Regions from separate parts of the Bacillus sp. FSL W7-1360 genome, predicted to be linked through region 2. Evidence: predicted binding sites of a transcription regulator. Region 2 holds the regulator's gene; the other holds the start of a gene.

Region 1 (7,983 bases), 660 kb from region 2:
ATCCCTCACATTTCAATGACAAAACAGTTATCAAACATATAAGCAAAACGTACGCTATTGTTTGATGATTCAATGAGAAATGCGTTATGATCAACTTAGTAGGAACGCAGACTTGTAATACGGTGGGTCGACACTTCCCTGTGGAGGGAGGTGTTGCGTCATGATAGATGAAGTGAAATCGTGGATTGAGGTTATGCTCAAAGTTGCGAAGTTCGTTTTTGAAGTCGTGAAGTTCAAGAAGAATGACAAATCCCACCGCTAGAGTTACCCGCTCGACTCGGTGGGATTGTTGTAACCGATACAGGGCGATCCTCTCACGAGTCGCTACCTACGAAGGCCGCCGGTGTCTTGATCTCACCTGCGGTCTTTTTAGTTTATGCATAATTTATTTTCATTATACAAATGATACGACCACAAAGTCAAGCAATGTCCCACGTTAATTGTCATCATTTTCATCCTACGTAGCGCGCCCTGATCAAGTGACTTTCGGTTCTCTTCGTGCGGATTACAACATCGGTTTCATCCGTTCTTCTAACTCCGGCATCGACAGTCGCCCAAATCCAAGTTCTTGCCCATCTAAAACCACAACAGGTATCTTCAACTGATAAGCTTCCAAATATATTTCCTGCTCATAAATATCAATGACTTCCAATTCAAGAGCGTAACGCTCAGCCAATATTTTGACAGGCACCAGCCCTTCATCACATAACGGACACTCTTCTTTTGTAAAAAATTGCAGCTTCATTGTACCAGCCTTTCCGCATAGCGTCTCCGTTTCGCTGACGAGAGAATCCCTAACTCCGTTCGATACTTTGCAACGACCCGACGGGATAACGTCATCCCTCTTTCTTCTTGTAACAACTCCGTGAGACTTTGGTCAGACAGAGGTTGATAACGATCCTCTTTTGCGATCGTCTCTCGTAACCATTGTTTTACTGATTGTTGTGTCACCATACCGCTCGTTTTATTAATGTTAGATGTAAAGAAATGCTTCAACCAAAATGTCCCTCGCGGTGTTTGTACCACTTTATTTGCTGTGGCACGACTCACAGTCGATTCATGAAGATCAAGCGCTTCGGCGACATTAGCTAACGTTAACGGACGCAATTGACCTTGTGGATGTAATAAGTAATGACGTTGATGACGCGCAATCATTTCTACGACTCGCTCAATTGTTTGCGTGCGATACGTCAGACTTTTTTTCAACCACTCAATATGTTGCGCTTTTTCTTTTGCATACGCTTTCGTTTCCCCGTTTGTAAATAACAATCGCCGATATTCTTCTTGGATACGAACAGTAGGGAGCACTGTCTGATTCATGGCGACGAGCAATTCATTCTCTTCTTTCATAATATACACATCTGGCACAGTATACACAGTTGGCTCTGTCGCAAAACATGCGCCCGGTTTCGGATGAAGTGTTTTCACACAATCATAGATTGTTTGAATGCGGTCGATATCAACAGAGAACTGTTGTGCCAACTGGCGCCACTTCCGCTCTGCCAAGCACTCCAAATGGATGCGTACAATTTCAGGCGCCAACGGATCGCAATCAGGTATACGAACCAATTGTAACGCCAAACACTCGCCAAGTGAGCGCGCACCAACACCAGCTGGTTCTAGCGATTGAATGAGCGCAAGCAGATGCTCACCGTCCACTAAAGTTAAACCACGCTTCTCACAAATATCTGCTAAATCATCCCTGAAATAACCATCTTCTTGAAGACAATCAATCAAATAATGCAGGTGTTTTTTTTCTTCTTTTGTTACACCGGCGAGGTCTAAAACTTGAAAACGCAATGCTTCATATAATGTTGTATAAGAACGGGCAGTGTTTTCTAGCGCCGCATGTTTTTGGTCACTCGAAACGGTCACTTGCCCGATGTAATCATCTCGTTTCGTTTCTTTTAGGGGCACTACTTCCAACAACGGATTTTCCAGCGCCTGTTCTTCTAGATAAGCCATCACATCAGTCGCACTATATTGCAATAAATGAATTGCTTGCTTCAGCGACTGCGTCATCACTAAACTCATCTTTTGTTGTTGAAAAAGACCGAGCTCCATATGCCACCCCTCCTACCCGTATCATAGCACAAAAGTGTACATGTGGGGAGGAAAAATAATAGGAAAAGAAAATGTAGTAAGGCCACTTTGCTCCATAAAAAACAAAAAGCAGGATCCTCCCCCTTAAACCTCGAATACAACAATAACAAAATACGCAAGACAAATCATTTGACCTTTCTTGACCTTTGCGTTATCATACTACATACAAACTGCATTTCGGCTTCTTCTGTCCGCAGTGCATACAAGGAGGATCTCACATGAATTTAATTCCAACAGTAATTGAACAAACGAACCGTGGCGAGCGTGCATACGACATTTACTCTCGTCTATTAAAAGACCGGATTATTATGCTCGGGAGCGCGATTGACGACAATGTCGCCAACTCTATTGTTGCGCAACTTCTCTTTTTACAAGCAGAAGATCCTGAAAAAGACATCTCGCTTTACATTAACTCTCCAGGTGGATCCATTTCAGCTGGCATGGCCATTTATGACACGATGCAGTTCATCAAGCCAGACGTATCGACGATTTGTATCGGCATGGCTGCGTCAATGGGTGCATTTTTACTTACAGCCGGGGCAAACGGAAAGCGGCTCGCTCTCCCGAACAGTGAAGTAATGATTCACCAACCACTTGGTGGCATGCAAGGGCAAGCATCAGATATGGAAATTCACGCTAAACGTATTTTGGAAATGCGTAAAAAGCTAAATGAAATTATGGCAGAGCGCACAGGTCAAACTTATCGGACGATCGCTAAAGACACAGACCGCGATAACTTCATGACCGCAGAGCAAGCAAAAACGTACGGCTTGATTGACGACGTGATCTCTTCAACGAAGTAACTGAAAAACCTCCCTGTCGCTATCGAAATTGCGGGGAGGTTTTTCCCCTTCTACATATCCATGACATTATAACACGAGAAAGGAGTCGTCACTAATGGATACGGCTGTTTCTGACTATATTTACAACTTCATTGACGAAGTTACACAAGCTACAACCTCGCTACCGTCTCATTATACTGAACAAAAACGAATTGCCCTTACAAAAGAGCTGCAAGCATTTGCGCGACAATCTCTGGAAAAAACAACATCTGAAGCCACAATTACCTTACTGCAATATGAATTTCCTACACCAAACAAAATTGCGGCTGAATGGCAGAGCCAGTATCAAGAGCATCAAATCCTTACTCAAGCAAACTGGCCAAATTTTTATGTCTACCTTATTATCAGCGGTTTTGGGTCACTATTATTTACGCTCATTACTGGGACGTTTGATATTTCTGTCTCCTTCATATGGATCCTTGGATCGCTTATCGGTGTCGTTTTACTAAACACGACCAAAAAACCGTTAGACGTTGCCTCACTACGGTTGCTAAAACGTATTTTTATTCCAGCCTCATTTGGTGCTGCTGCTATTTCTCTACTACTGAATCACTTTATTTATCAAAATATCCGATCAGGGTTAATCTTTTTTGGTTTTTATATCATTATATCCTTGGCCTTACACCTCAACGTTCACTATCTATTAAAAAAGCGCACACGACATGAGTCATCTTCTCAAAAACAGCGCCTGGAAATTACTCGGTAATCTCTAGGCGCGATGTCCATGCATACACTTTTCTTCAAACCTCTCCGCCCTCCACGTATTCAGAAAGCGTAGCTACAGCTTCCTCTGCGTCTGTACCCGTTGCTGCCAATGTCACTGTTGTCCCTTGGTGAAGCGCCAAACTCATCAATCCCATGATGCTTTTTGCATCGACGGTTGTCGTTCCTTTTACTAGAGATATGTCTGCCACAAAACGATTCGCTTGTTGCACGAACACGGCTGCTGGCCGCGCTTGTAAACCGGTTTTAAGACCAATTGTTACCTTTTTCTCAATCATCATGATCACCCCCGATGTTTCTCTTCATAGATGCCGTTTCTTAGTTTTTCTGCGAGCTCGTCTAATTTTCGCAAGCGATGATTCACACCAGACTTGCTCACCTTCGTTCCTTGCACCATTTCTCCCAACTCTTTTAAGGTCACGTCTTGATGCTTCACACGCAAAGACGCGATTTCTTGTAACTTTGGATCCAAATTTTCTAAGCCCAACATCCGTTCAATATAACGAATATTTTCCACTTGTCGTAACGCTGCGCCGACGGTTTTATTTAAATTGGCCGTCTCACAATTGACGAGCCGGTTCACGGAGTTACGCATATCCTTCATAATCCGCACATCTTCAAAGTAAAGCAATGCTTGATGTGCACCAATGACATTCAAAAACTCGGTAATCTTCTCACTTTCTTTAATGTAAGTGATAAAGCCTTTTTTTCGTTCTAGCGTTTTCGCAGAAAGATCAAACGTATTCATTTGTTGACACAGAGACACACTATGCTCCTCATAAAAAGAAAAAATTTCTAAATGGTAAGAAGACGTTTCTGGATGATTGATAGAGCCTCCCGCAAGAAATGCACCACGTAAATATGCACGTGCACAACATGTATCGCGAACGATCTCGGGTGAAATTGCTCGAATAAAGTGAAACGACTCACCTAAAATGTACAACTCCTCGAGCAATTCCTTAGCGCCTTCACGCAGCCGAACTAAATACACATTGTTTTTTTTCAAACGCATCTTTTTACGCACAAGCAGCTCAATATGAATGGATGGAAATAACCGTTTGATCAACGTATATATCCGCCGCGCAATCGCGGCATTTTCCGTTGTCACATCTAATCCAAGCACTTGCCCACCAAGAGATAGCGCACCATTCATACGAATAAGTGCCGAGAGCTCTGCACGTGCGCAACATGATGCAATTTCCAACTGAGTCAACTCTTTTTTCACTTTAGCGGCAAAGGACATTGCGCACCACCCCTCTACAAAAACAATCCATTTACACTTGATTTGATGTGCGAAGCAAGCTGAGTAACGCTTCGGATACACGCATTGCATCGTGACGGATCTTTTTCTCCCTTTCCACCACAAAGCGATCACACAAAATCGTGACACCGAACGTTTTAAGTGCATCATGATTATAGACAACGGGTGTAGCCTCTTCAGCTTCGTAACGGGCCAATACCGTTGGTGACAAGTTCTCATCATTTACCAACACGTGCGAAATTAGTCCGTCTCCGCAATGATCAACAAGCGCCTGGACATGCTCGGAGGCTGTATATTGATCCGTCTCACCCGGTTGTGTCATGACATTACAAATATACACCTTTTTCGCCGCTGATGCGCGTACCGTCTCACTAATACCGGGTACAAGTAGATTAGGTAATACACTCGTATAAAGCGATCCGGGTCCAAGCACAATGAGATCTGCTCTCGAAAGGGCAGAAAGTGCTTCTGAAGATGCCTTCACATGTGGGGGGGTCAAAAACGTCCGAGCAATTCGTTTACGTGCAAGCGGAATTTTTGACTCTCCGGAAACCACCGTGCCGTCTGTCATTTCTGCATGCAATTCTACACTTTCATTCGCTGCAGGCAACACACGCCCGCGCACATTTAACACTCTACTTATTTCTGCAATCCCTTGTTGAAAATCACCTGTAATCGATGTCATTGCTGCCAACAACAAATTGCCAAGTGAATGACCACTCAATCCACTGCCACTGGAAAAGCGGTGCTGGAATAATTCCTCCACCAATGGCTCTACTTCAGCAAGTGCAACAAGTACATTTCGTACATCACCTGGTGGTGGAATGTTTAATTCTTTACGTAAAATTCCCGAACTCCCGCCATCATCAGCAACCGTCACAATTGCCGTAATGTCGATCGGAAATGTCTTTAATCCTCGTAAAATCACAGATAATCCGGTACCGCCGCCAATGACAACGACTCTTTTTCTCATCAAGATAGCTGGGCCTTTCGTTTTGAAATATCACGATGACTAACGTAAGTACGCCACGCTTCTTCAAAATATGCGCCAAAGTGTTCCGCTAATGTGACGGAGCGGTGTTGTCCCCCTGTACAGCCAATGGCAATGACAACTTGACTTTTTCCTTCTCTTTTGTAATGAGGAAGCATGAATGAAAATAAATCAGTCAACTTGTGAACAAACTGCTGTGTATCTTGCCATTTCAATACATACGACGATACTTCTTGCTCCAAACCTGTTTTCGGTTGCAATTCAGCAATATAGTGAGGATTAGGCAAAAAGCGCACATCAAATACTAAATCGGCATCAATTGGAATCCCATACTTAAACCCAAATGATAGAAAATGCACAGTAAAGACAGGACGTTCTTTTGTACCGAATCTTTTTTGAATCTTTTCACGTAACGCGCGCGGTTTTAAATCCGTTGTATCAACAATTTGTTGCGCCCGCCCTTTCATTTCTTCCAGCAATTGACGTTCCTTTTGAATACCTTCTAACAATAAACCATCCATTGCTAGTGGATGAGTACGGCGTGTCTCTTTATATCGTTGAACAAGCGCAGCATCCTTGGCATCAAGAAATAAAATTTGCATCCGTAACCACGCTGGTGCGGATGCACTTAATTCATCCAACGCTTGAAATAATTCATCAAAAAATGATTGTCCACGCAAATCCATGACAAGCGCAATTTTCGTTACTTTATCTGCCCCTACCTCAATAAGTTCAACAAACTTACCAAGCAATGCTGGCGGTAAATTGTCAACACAATAAAACCCTAAGTCTTCAAAGCTCTGCACAGCAACGGTTTTACCCGCACCAGACATGCCTGTAATGATTACAATATCAACATCAGCGTGACTCATTTGCTTCTCCCTCTTCCATCATAGGCTTTGGATCAAGCCGAAAATCGATCAGTTCATAATCACGTGTATAATAAAAAGTCCCATACATGAGCCCTTCGCCCTTTAACAAATGTGCAAACAAATATTGATCCCCGTTTGCCATTGGTAAATGTCCGCATTTGTCCGCACTCACCCACTCCAAATTCCCTTCCGGAGATTGTTGTATCATCTTCCCTTTATATTGCGTTGCAAGAAACGTAAACATCATCCATTCGCTCACAACTTCATCATGATCCATCATCACAGTCGTTGTAATCGCTCGCAGCATAGGCTTAACGAGCATCAATCCCGTCTCCTCGCAAAACTCACGCACAACAGCTTCCTTAATTGATTCTCCAGATTCCATTTTCCCGCCTGGCGCAACCCACCAACCACGGCTTGGTTTTTGCAGCAATAAACATTGCTCACGGTCTCTCAACAGACAATTTGTGATTCTTTGCACAAAATCACCTCACGTTCTTAATAGTACAGTATACAATATAAGTACACTGCAACACAATGATTGTGCGCACGCCATTTGAACACTTTCCAAGCTTTCTTCTACCCCTATATTTGAAAACACCGGCTGTCAGCAAGTCTATATTCGTGTATACTAGACATAATGAAACGCATTTGGAGGCATCGCGTACATGAGCGACAGATATCATTCAAAACAAACATCTAATATTGTTGTACCCTTCCACCGAAGCGGAGACTACTTTTTCCATAAAGGCTTGACGGCATTTAAGAAAAAAAACTTGCATCAAGCGGTAAAACAGTTCGAGCGAGCCATCAAACGTAGTGATAACGAGCCGGCTTTCCAAGTCCAACTCGCTATTGTGCTCACAGAATTAGGTGAATACGAACGAGCAAATGAGATTTTACAAAATGTCCTTTACCAAGGGGAAGAACAACAAGAAATTTGCCACTTCCTCATTGCTAGCAATGCTGCCTATTTAGGCTACTTCTCCCAAGCAAAACACCATGCAGAGCGTTACTTACAACTTGAGCCAGAAGGAGAATGTGCCGAAGAAGCGCAACGCTTAATTGACGTATGCGACAATGACTTACTTTTTACTTCTTCATATCAAGAGGAAGACGAACATCTACTTGACTTGCATGCCCAAGCGCTCGAATATATGGAAACATCTAAGCTCGACCACGCAATGAGGA
Region 2 (7,983 bases):
GAAAAAATAACTGTGGATATGTTGATAACCTATGTGGACAAATGATAAATCCATGTATAATAAGGGTTAATCTATGAGTTAAATGTGCATATCTTTTACGTTATCCACAGAGTTCTTACAAAAAGAGAGAAGGAAGGATGAGTTGTCAACAGGTGGATATCACAGTTTTGGCTGTCGGTAAGTTGAAGGATAAATACTTACGAGTGGGTATTGAAGAATATAAGAAGCGGCTTGGTGCATATGCTAAGATTCGTGAGATGGAAGTATCTGACGAAAAAGCGCCTGAACATTTGTCTCAAGCTGAGATGGTGCAAGTGAAAGAAAAAGAAGGGGTACGGTTACTTGCAAACATTGCGCCTGATGCTTATGTCATTGCGCTTGCGATTGAAGGGAAAATGAAAACGAGTGAGCAATTAGCAGAGAACATGTCAAAGTTAGCATTGCATGGGAAAAGTAAAATGGTGTTTTTAATTGGTGGGTCCCTTGGATTGTCCGATGCTTGTCTCCAGCGTGCAGATGAGCAATTGTCGTTTTCAAAATTGACATTTCCTCACCAGTTGATGCGACTCATGTTGCTGGAACAAGTGTATCGTAGTTTTCGGATCATGAGGGGTGAGCCTTATCACAAATAGAAGGCGCGGGTATTGGGCAGCGCTCATGAGGAAAATAGTAAACGATAGAGCACAGCGAGATATTCGTTGTGCTCTTCAAATTAAGTTTTTTTATTCGTCGCTTTCATTCCAACCTTCTTCACTCATTAGTGCAAGTGTATTGCCTTCGGTGTCTTGAAAAAATGTCATCCAGGTGGCAGTGTCGCCTATTTTTGCAACAATGTGCGGTTCATCAACAAAAGAAACCCCTTGCTTGGTCAGGCGAGTATATGCATCGTGAATACTTTCGATGTGAAAGTAAAGCACAGAACTGGCATGTGCAAATGCTTCTTTTTCCGATAACGTGAGCATGAGGCGGAGGTCGCCACAGCGAAGAAATGCCATGGTGTCTGTTTCGAATAATAGTGGTAATGAAAGTGTGTTGGTGTAAAAATCCCGTGCACGTGCTAAGTTCGAGACCGGGACGCCAATTTGTCCAATGTTCATGAAGATCAGCTCCTTTCCATACAGCATAACATTGACTAAAGATTACAATCAATTATGTGTCTAGAACTTTTTTTGCGGGCGATAATAAAGTAAGAGGGTAGAGGTTGAATTTTTTTTGGAGACCGTCTATAATAATAGTCAAAGATAGTCAAAGTCAAAGAAGGGGAGGTGGAATGTTGCGTAATATTACGGATCTCATTGAGCATTATTTAAAAACCATGCTTACGCGCAGTGGAGATTCACTGTTGGAAATTAAGCGCAGCGAGCTGGCAAAGCAATTCCAATGTGTTCCTTCCCAAATTAATTATGTTATTCGTACTCGTTTTACCGTGGAAAAGGGTTATATGGTTGAGAGTAAACGTGGCGGTGGCGGATACATTCGCATTCAAAAAGTAGAGGCACATGACGATGTGGCTTTATTCGACCATTTAAGTCAGCTCGTTGGAGAAAAGATTGACCAGCAGACGGCTGAAAATATTGTTGTGCGTTTACTTGAAGAAAAAGCAATTACGAGGCGGGAAGCGAATATGATGTTAAGTGCGCTTGATCGCACACATTTTAAACTTTCTGTTGCGCACCGTGATCACATTCGTGCCAACCTATTAAAGGCAATGCTGCAAGTGCTAATGTATGAATAACACCGTTCACATGAGGGGGCGAGCGATATGATGTGTCAAGAATGTCAAGAGCGACAAGCGACATTACATTTTAAAAAGGTGATTCAAGGGGAAAAGACGGAAATACATTTATGTGAGCAATGCGCCCAAGGGAAAGGAGATGGATTGCTCGGAGGGGATCATTTCTCCGTTCATCATTTATTTTCCGATTTATTTCATTCGGAAGGAAGCAACCAAGCGGAGCGTAGACAATTCCAGACAAAAACAGCGTGCAGACAGTGCGGCATGAGTTATGATCAATTTCGTAATGTCGGTCGATTTGGTTGTGCTCGTTGCTATGAAGCGTTTGCTGATAAATTGCCAGCTGTGTTTAAACGCGTGCAGACTGGAAATGAACGGCATCAAGGCAAGATTCCGCGCCGCATTGGGAAGTCATTGCAAATTGAACGTGAAATTACTGGATTGCGCACGCACCTTGCAAGCCTTGTGGCACGTGAAGAATTTGAAGAAGCGGCGCGTGTGCGTGATGAAATTAAACAATTAACGCTTCAAATGGAACAGGCGCGAGAGGAGGAGTCATCATGAGTGTAGAGCGATTTTTAGCACATGCACTTAGCCCGTGGATGAAAGTGGCAGGCACCGATGATGACATTGTGCTAAGTAGCCGTATTCGATTAGCACGCAATATTCAAGACTATTCGTTCCCTTTACTTGCCTCGGAGGAAGAGGCTGCTGCTGTAGTGAAGCACGTACAAGAAGTGTTTCAAACGAGCGAAGAAGGGACATTGACAGGGGCACAGATCATTGCAATGGATGAGCTTGAAGCAAATGAGAAGCGTATGCTTGTTGAAAAACATCTCATTAGTCCACATTTGGCGGAACGGTCCCATCATGGTCTCGTCCTTTTAAGTGCAGATGAATCGTTGAGTGTGATGGTCAATGAAGAAGACCACTTGCGTATTCAATGCATGTCACCTGGTTTTTCTCTGGAACAAAGTTTTCAGGCAGCAAATGCAATGGACGACTGGCTAGAATCGCATATGACGTATGCGTTTGATGAGCAATATGGCTATTTAACAAGTTGCCCTACAAACGTTGGTACGGGATTGCGTGCGTCGGTGATGGTTCATTTACCGGCGCTCGCGATGACACAGCATTTACAACAAATTTTGCCGGCAATTAACCGATTTGGTCTTGTTGTTAGAGGAATTTACGGTGAGGGTAGCGAAGCTTTAGGTAACCTCTTTCAAATATCGAATCAACTGACGCTAGGAAAAACAGAAAGTGATATGATCACAGACTTGCAAGGTGTTGTAAAGCAACTGATTAAACAAGAACGTGAAGCACGTGAGGCACTTTGGCAACATTCACAGTTGAAGTTGTCAGACAGGGTGATGCGTTCTCTAGGCATTTTGACGCATAGTTACATGATTGATTCAAAAGAGGCGACTCGTCGCTTGTCGGATGTGCGTCTAGGTGTGTCTTTAGGTTTAATTGATCGTATATCACTTGACATGTTGAATGAACTTGTCATTTTAACGCAACCTGGATTTTTACAGCAATATGCACAGATGGTGCTTACACCAGAGCAAAGAGATGAAAAACGCGCTACGCTTATTCGTGAACGGTTAAAACTTTCTTAAAAAACTGTGGGGGTGGTAGAAATGATGTTTGGACGATTTACAGAACGTGCACAAAAGGTATTAGCGTTATCACAAGAAGAAGCGGTACGTTTAAATCATTCTAACGTTGGAACAGAGCATATTTTATTAGGTCTTATCCGTGAAGGAGATGGCATTGCTGCAAAAGCGTTACAACAATTAGGTCTTGGCTCTGAGAAACTGCAGCGTGAAGTAGAGGCGCTCGTCGGCAAGGGGCAGGAATCAAAGCAAACTGCGGGTGGAACAGCTCATTATACGCCGAGAGCAAAAAAAGTCACAGAGCTTTCAATGGATGAAGCACGTAAACTTGGTCATTCTTACGTTGGAACAGAGCATATTTTATTAGGACTCATTCGCGAAGGAGAAGGGGTGGCTGCACGCGTATTAAATAATTTGGGTGTAAGCTTGAATAAAGCGCGTCAGCAAGTGCTGCAACTACTTGGTAGTAATGAAGGCGGTTCTTCTTCACAATCAAACGGCGTGGCAACGAATGCGAACACACCGACACTGGACGGATTGGCACGTGACTTAACGGCGACAGCGCGTGAAGAAACGCTCGATCCAGTCATTGGGCGTAGCAAAGAAATTGAGCGTGTCATTCAAGTGCTCAGTCGCAGAACCAAAAATAACCCTGTGCTAATCGGTGAGCCTGGTGTCGGAAAAACAGCCATTGCGGAAGGGCTGGCACAAGCGATTGTGGCAAATGAAGTACCAGAAACATTACGGAACAAGCGGGTGATGACACTCGACATGGGGACAGTTGTCGCTGGTACAAAGTATCGCGGTGAGTTTGAGGATCGCTTGAAAAAAGTGATGGAAGAGATTCGGCAAGCAGGAAACGTCATTTTATTCATTGATGAGTTACACACGTTGATTGGTGCAGGTGGTGCGGAAGGCGCAATTGATGCCTCCAACATTTTAAAACCGTCTCTTGCGCGTGGGGAGTTGCAATGTATTGGGGCAACAACAATTGATGAGTATCGTCGTTATATTGAAAAAGACGCAGCACTTGAGCGACGTTTCCAACCGATCCAAGTAGCTGAGCCGACTGTAGATGAGTCCATCCAGATTTTGCATGGGTTGCGTGACCGCTACGAGGCGCACCACCGTGTCACAATTACAGACGAAGCCATTGAAGAGGCGGTGAAACTATCAGACCGCTACATTTCAGACCGCTTTTTACCAGATAAAGCGATTGACCTTGTTGATGAAGCTGCATCGAAAGTGAGACTACGCTCTTATACGGCGCCGCCAAATTTAAAGGAACTCGAATTGAAGCTAGAAGAAACACGAAAAGAAAAAGATGCGTCTGTGCAAAGCCAAGAATTTGAGAAAGCGGCGTCGTTGCGAGACTCGGAACAACGGTTGCGAGAAGAGTTAGACGAAATGAAGAATGAATGGAAGAAAAAGAAAGGTCAAGAGAACACCGAGGTTGTGCCAGATGATATTGCTCAAGTTGTGGCGAGCTGGACGGGAATCCCTGTCTCTAAGCTTGCGGAAGAAGAAACAGCGCGCTTACTGCGGATGGAGTCCATCTTACATGACCGTGTTGTCGGGCAAGAAGAAGCAGTTAAATCGATTTCTAAAGCAGTACGCCGTGCCCGTGCAGGTTTAAAAGATCCGAAACGACCAATCGGTTCCTTTATTTTCCTTGGCCCGACAGGCGTTGGAAAGACAGAGCTTGCGCGTGCAGTGGCAGAAACGCTGTTTGGTGATGAAGATGCGGTTGTGCGCGTCGACATGTCTGAGTATATGGAGAAGCATGCAACGAGTCGTCTTGTTGGTTCGCCACCCGGTTATGTTGGGCACGAAGAAGGTGGACAATTGACGGAAAAAATTCGTCGGAAGCCATATTCGGTCATTTTGTTAGATGAGATTGAAAAAGCCCATCCAGATGTCTTTAATATGTTGTTACAAGTATTGGAAGATGGGCGTCTGACGGATTCCAAGGGACGCACCGTTGATTTCCGCAACACGGTTGTCATTATGACTTCAAACGTAGGAGCATCACAACTGAAGCGCAATAAATACCTCGGTTTTACAACAGAAACAGAAGGACGCGAATATAAAGATATGAAAGACCGCGTCATGACAGAGTTGAAAAACAGTTTCCGTCCAGAGTTTTTAAACCGGATTGATGAGATCATTGTATTCCATTCGCTCGAGAAGAAACATGTGAGGGAAATTATGGAGATGATGACCGAGACATTGCGGACCCGCTTGCGAGAGCAGGGCATTGACTTTGACCTGACAGATGAGGCGAAGGACAAAATTGTCGAGCTTGGTTTTGATGCAGATTATGGTGCCCGTCCACTCCGTCGTGCATTGCAGCGTGAAGTTGAGGACCGCTTGTCAGAAGAATTGTTAAAGGGCACGATTATAAAAGGACAAAAAGCGCTCATTTATGTAGAAGACGACAAGTTAGCAGTGAAAATGATGGAAAAAACGAGCGTATAGACGACATGTGCGGTACGCCTGCTAAGAAGTTGCCTTACTTTGTAGGCAGCTTCTTTTTTTTAAAACCAATTTTCTGGTACACTAGAGGAAATGGAGAAAACTGTACATTTATATAGAGCGATGTGTTGCTGCGTGATAGACAAAAATTGGTGAATGGACTTCCAGTGTAGCTACGCATGCCCGATATACATTGAAATGCAAAGGGAAGCGAGGGACTGGAAGATGGCAAAAGTAAAAACAACCTTTTCATGTCAAGACTGCGGCTATGAAACCCCAAAATGGTTAGGGAAATGCCCTGGCTGTATGAGTTGGAATACAATGGTGGAAGAAATACAGGCCCCATCAAAAAACCATCGTAGTTATGTCACCTCACAACATACAGTACAAAAAGCCCAACCTATTACTGCTGTTGAAAGGGAAAAAGAGGCTCGTATTTCAACAATGATGGTCGAACTAGACCGTGTGCTTGGTGGCGGCATTGTGCCAGGCTCGCTTGTGCTCGTTGGCGGTGATCCTGGGATTGGAAAGTCGACGCTCTTATTACAGCTGTCGGCAAAATTAGCCGAGCGAAAAGCACGTGTGCTATACATTTCTGGTGAAGAATCGGTCAAACAAACAAAATTACGGGCCGATCGTTTAGGTCTCTCGTCAAATGAACTGTATGTGTTAGCGGAGACAGATGTGACACGCATTGAGCAGGCATTAGATGAAGTGAGTCCCACACTTGTGGTCATTGATTCAATTCAAACGGTTTATCGAGATGAGATCACATCCGCACCAGGGAGTGTGGCGCAAGTACGCGAATGTACAGCTGCGTTTATGCGGATGGCTAAAACACGTGGGATCGCCATTTTTATTGTAGGTCACGTGACAAAGCAAGGTGCCATTGCTGGTCCAAGGTTGTTAGAGCACATGGTTGACTCTGTTTTATATTTTGAAGGGGAACGCCATCATACGTATCGCATTTTGCGGGCAGTAAAGAACCGGTTTGGTTCGACCAATGAGATGGGCATTTTTGAAATGAAAGAGTTAGGGTTAGAAGAAGTAAAAAACCCTTCGGAAATTTTTTTAGCTGAGCGTTCGGAAGGTGCAGCTGGCTCCGTTGTTGTGGCTTCAATGGAAGGGACGCGACCCGTTTTAGTAGAATTACAAGCGCTGATTGCACCGATGGGATTCGGAAACCCACGTCGTATGGCGACGGGACTTGACCATCACCGGGTGTCGCTTTTAATGGCTGTATTGGAGAAACGTCTTGGTATGTTACTGCAAAACCAAGATGCTTATTTAAAAGTCGCGGGGGGTGTGAAGTTAGACGAGCCGGCCATTGATTTGGCTGTTTGTTTAAGCATTGCATCGAGTTTTCGCGATCGTGTGGTGAGCCCGTTAGATGTTGCTGTTGGTGAGGTCGGATTGACTGGAGAGATTCGACGTGTGTCTCGGATTGAACAACGGATTCAAGAAGCAGCCAAACTCGGTTTCAATCGAATTTTAATTCCAGAAAAAAATATCGGCGGCTATACAGTACCCAAAGGCATTGAAGTCATTGGTGTGGCTACGCTAGAGACAGCACTAGCTGTCGCATTAGGGAGGTAGGTTATATGGAAGAGCGGAAAACAATATTTATCCAAAACTTATTGAAGCTTGTCGCGCCTGGCACACCACTTCGCGCTGGGATTGATAATGTACTTAGGGCAAACACAGGTGGGTTAATTGTTCTCGGATACAATAATGAGATGATGAATATTGTGGACGGTGGTTTCTTTATTAACAGTGACTTTTCTCCAGCTTATTTATATGAACTGGCGAAAATGGATGGGGCAATTATTTTAAGTGAGGATGGCAAACGGATTTTGTATGCCAACACACAGCTTGTGCCAAACAATAATATAGAATCCAATGAGACGGGAATCCGACATCGTTCAGCTGAACGTGTGGCAAAGCAAACAGGCAATTTAACAATTTCAATTTCTCAACGCCGAAATGTGATTACCCTTTACCAAGGCGATTATCGTTATGCACTAAAAGACATTGGGGTCATTTTAACGAAAGCAAACCAAGCCATCCAAACGTTAGAAAAATATAAAGCGGTGCTTGACCAAGGAATTACGAATTTAGGTGCACTGGAGTTTGAGCAATTGGTGACGTTTAGCG

What was found. The regulator CtsR, encoded in region 2, represses protease genes until heat stress. The targets are predictions, from matches to a motif close to ATGGTCAATAAAGGTCAAACA.
Region 1: the regulator CtsR is predicted to act here: its motif matches at 2,230-2,250, upstream of clpP (ATP-dependent Clp endopeptidase proteolytic subunit ClpP).

What each region holds. Positions count from the first base shown of each region.
Region 1 covers NZ_CP151950.1:59,818-67,800, reverse strand. Annotated here, with positions in the region: gene NSQ26_RS00370 (GNAT family N-acetyltransferase) at 1-42, shown strand, start outside; gene NSQ26_RS00365 (glutaredoxin family protein) at 506-745, opposite strand; gene rpoN (RNA polymerase factor sigma-54) at 742-2,064, opposite strand; gene clpP (ATP-dependent Clp endopeptidase proteolytic subunit ClpP) at 2,322-2,906, shown strand; gene NSQ26_RS00350 (hypothetical protein) at 3,001-3,651, shown strand; gene NSQ26_RS00345 (HPr family phosphocarrier protein) at 3,686-3,946, opposite strand; gene whiA (DNA-binding protein WhiA) at 3,952-4,911, opposite strand; gene mgfK (gluconeogenesis morphogenetic factor MgfK) at 4,943-5,902, opposite strand; gene rapZ (RNase adapter RapZ) at 5,902-6,792, opposite strand; gene NSQ26_RS00325 (NUDIX hydrolase) at 6,779-7,273, opposite strand; gene NSQ26_RS00320 (tetratricopeptide repeat protein) at 7,461-7,983, shown strand, end outside.
Region 2 covers NZ_CP151950.1:2,213,960-2,221,942, forward strand. Annotated here, with positions in the region: gene NSQ26_RS11415 (CxxH/CxxC protein) at 1-10, shown strand, start outside; gene rlmH (23S rRNA (pseudouridine(1915)-N(3))-methyltransferase RlmH) at 138-632, shown strand; gene NSQ26_RS11425 (VOC family protein) at 723-1,097, opposite strand; gene NSQ26_RS11430 (CtsR family transcriptional regulator) at 1,274-1,735, shown strand; gene mcsA (protein-arginine kinase activator protein McsA) at 1,763-2,299, shown strand; gene mcsB (protein-arginine kinase McsB) at 2,296-3,357, shown strand; gene NSQ26_RS11445 (ATP-dependent Clp protease ATP-binding subunit) at 3,379-5,832, shown strand; gene radA (DNA repair protein RadA) at 6,055-7,425, shown strand; gene disA (DNA integrity scanning diadenylate cyclase DisA) at 7,431-7,983, shown strand, end outside.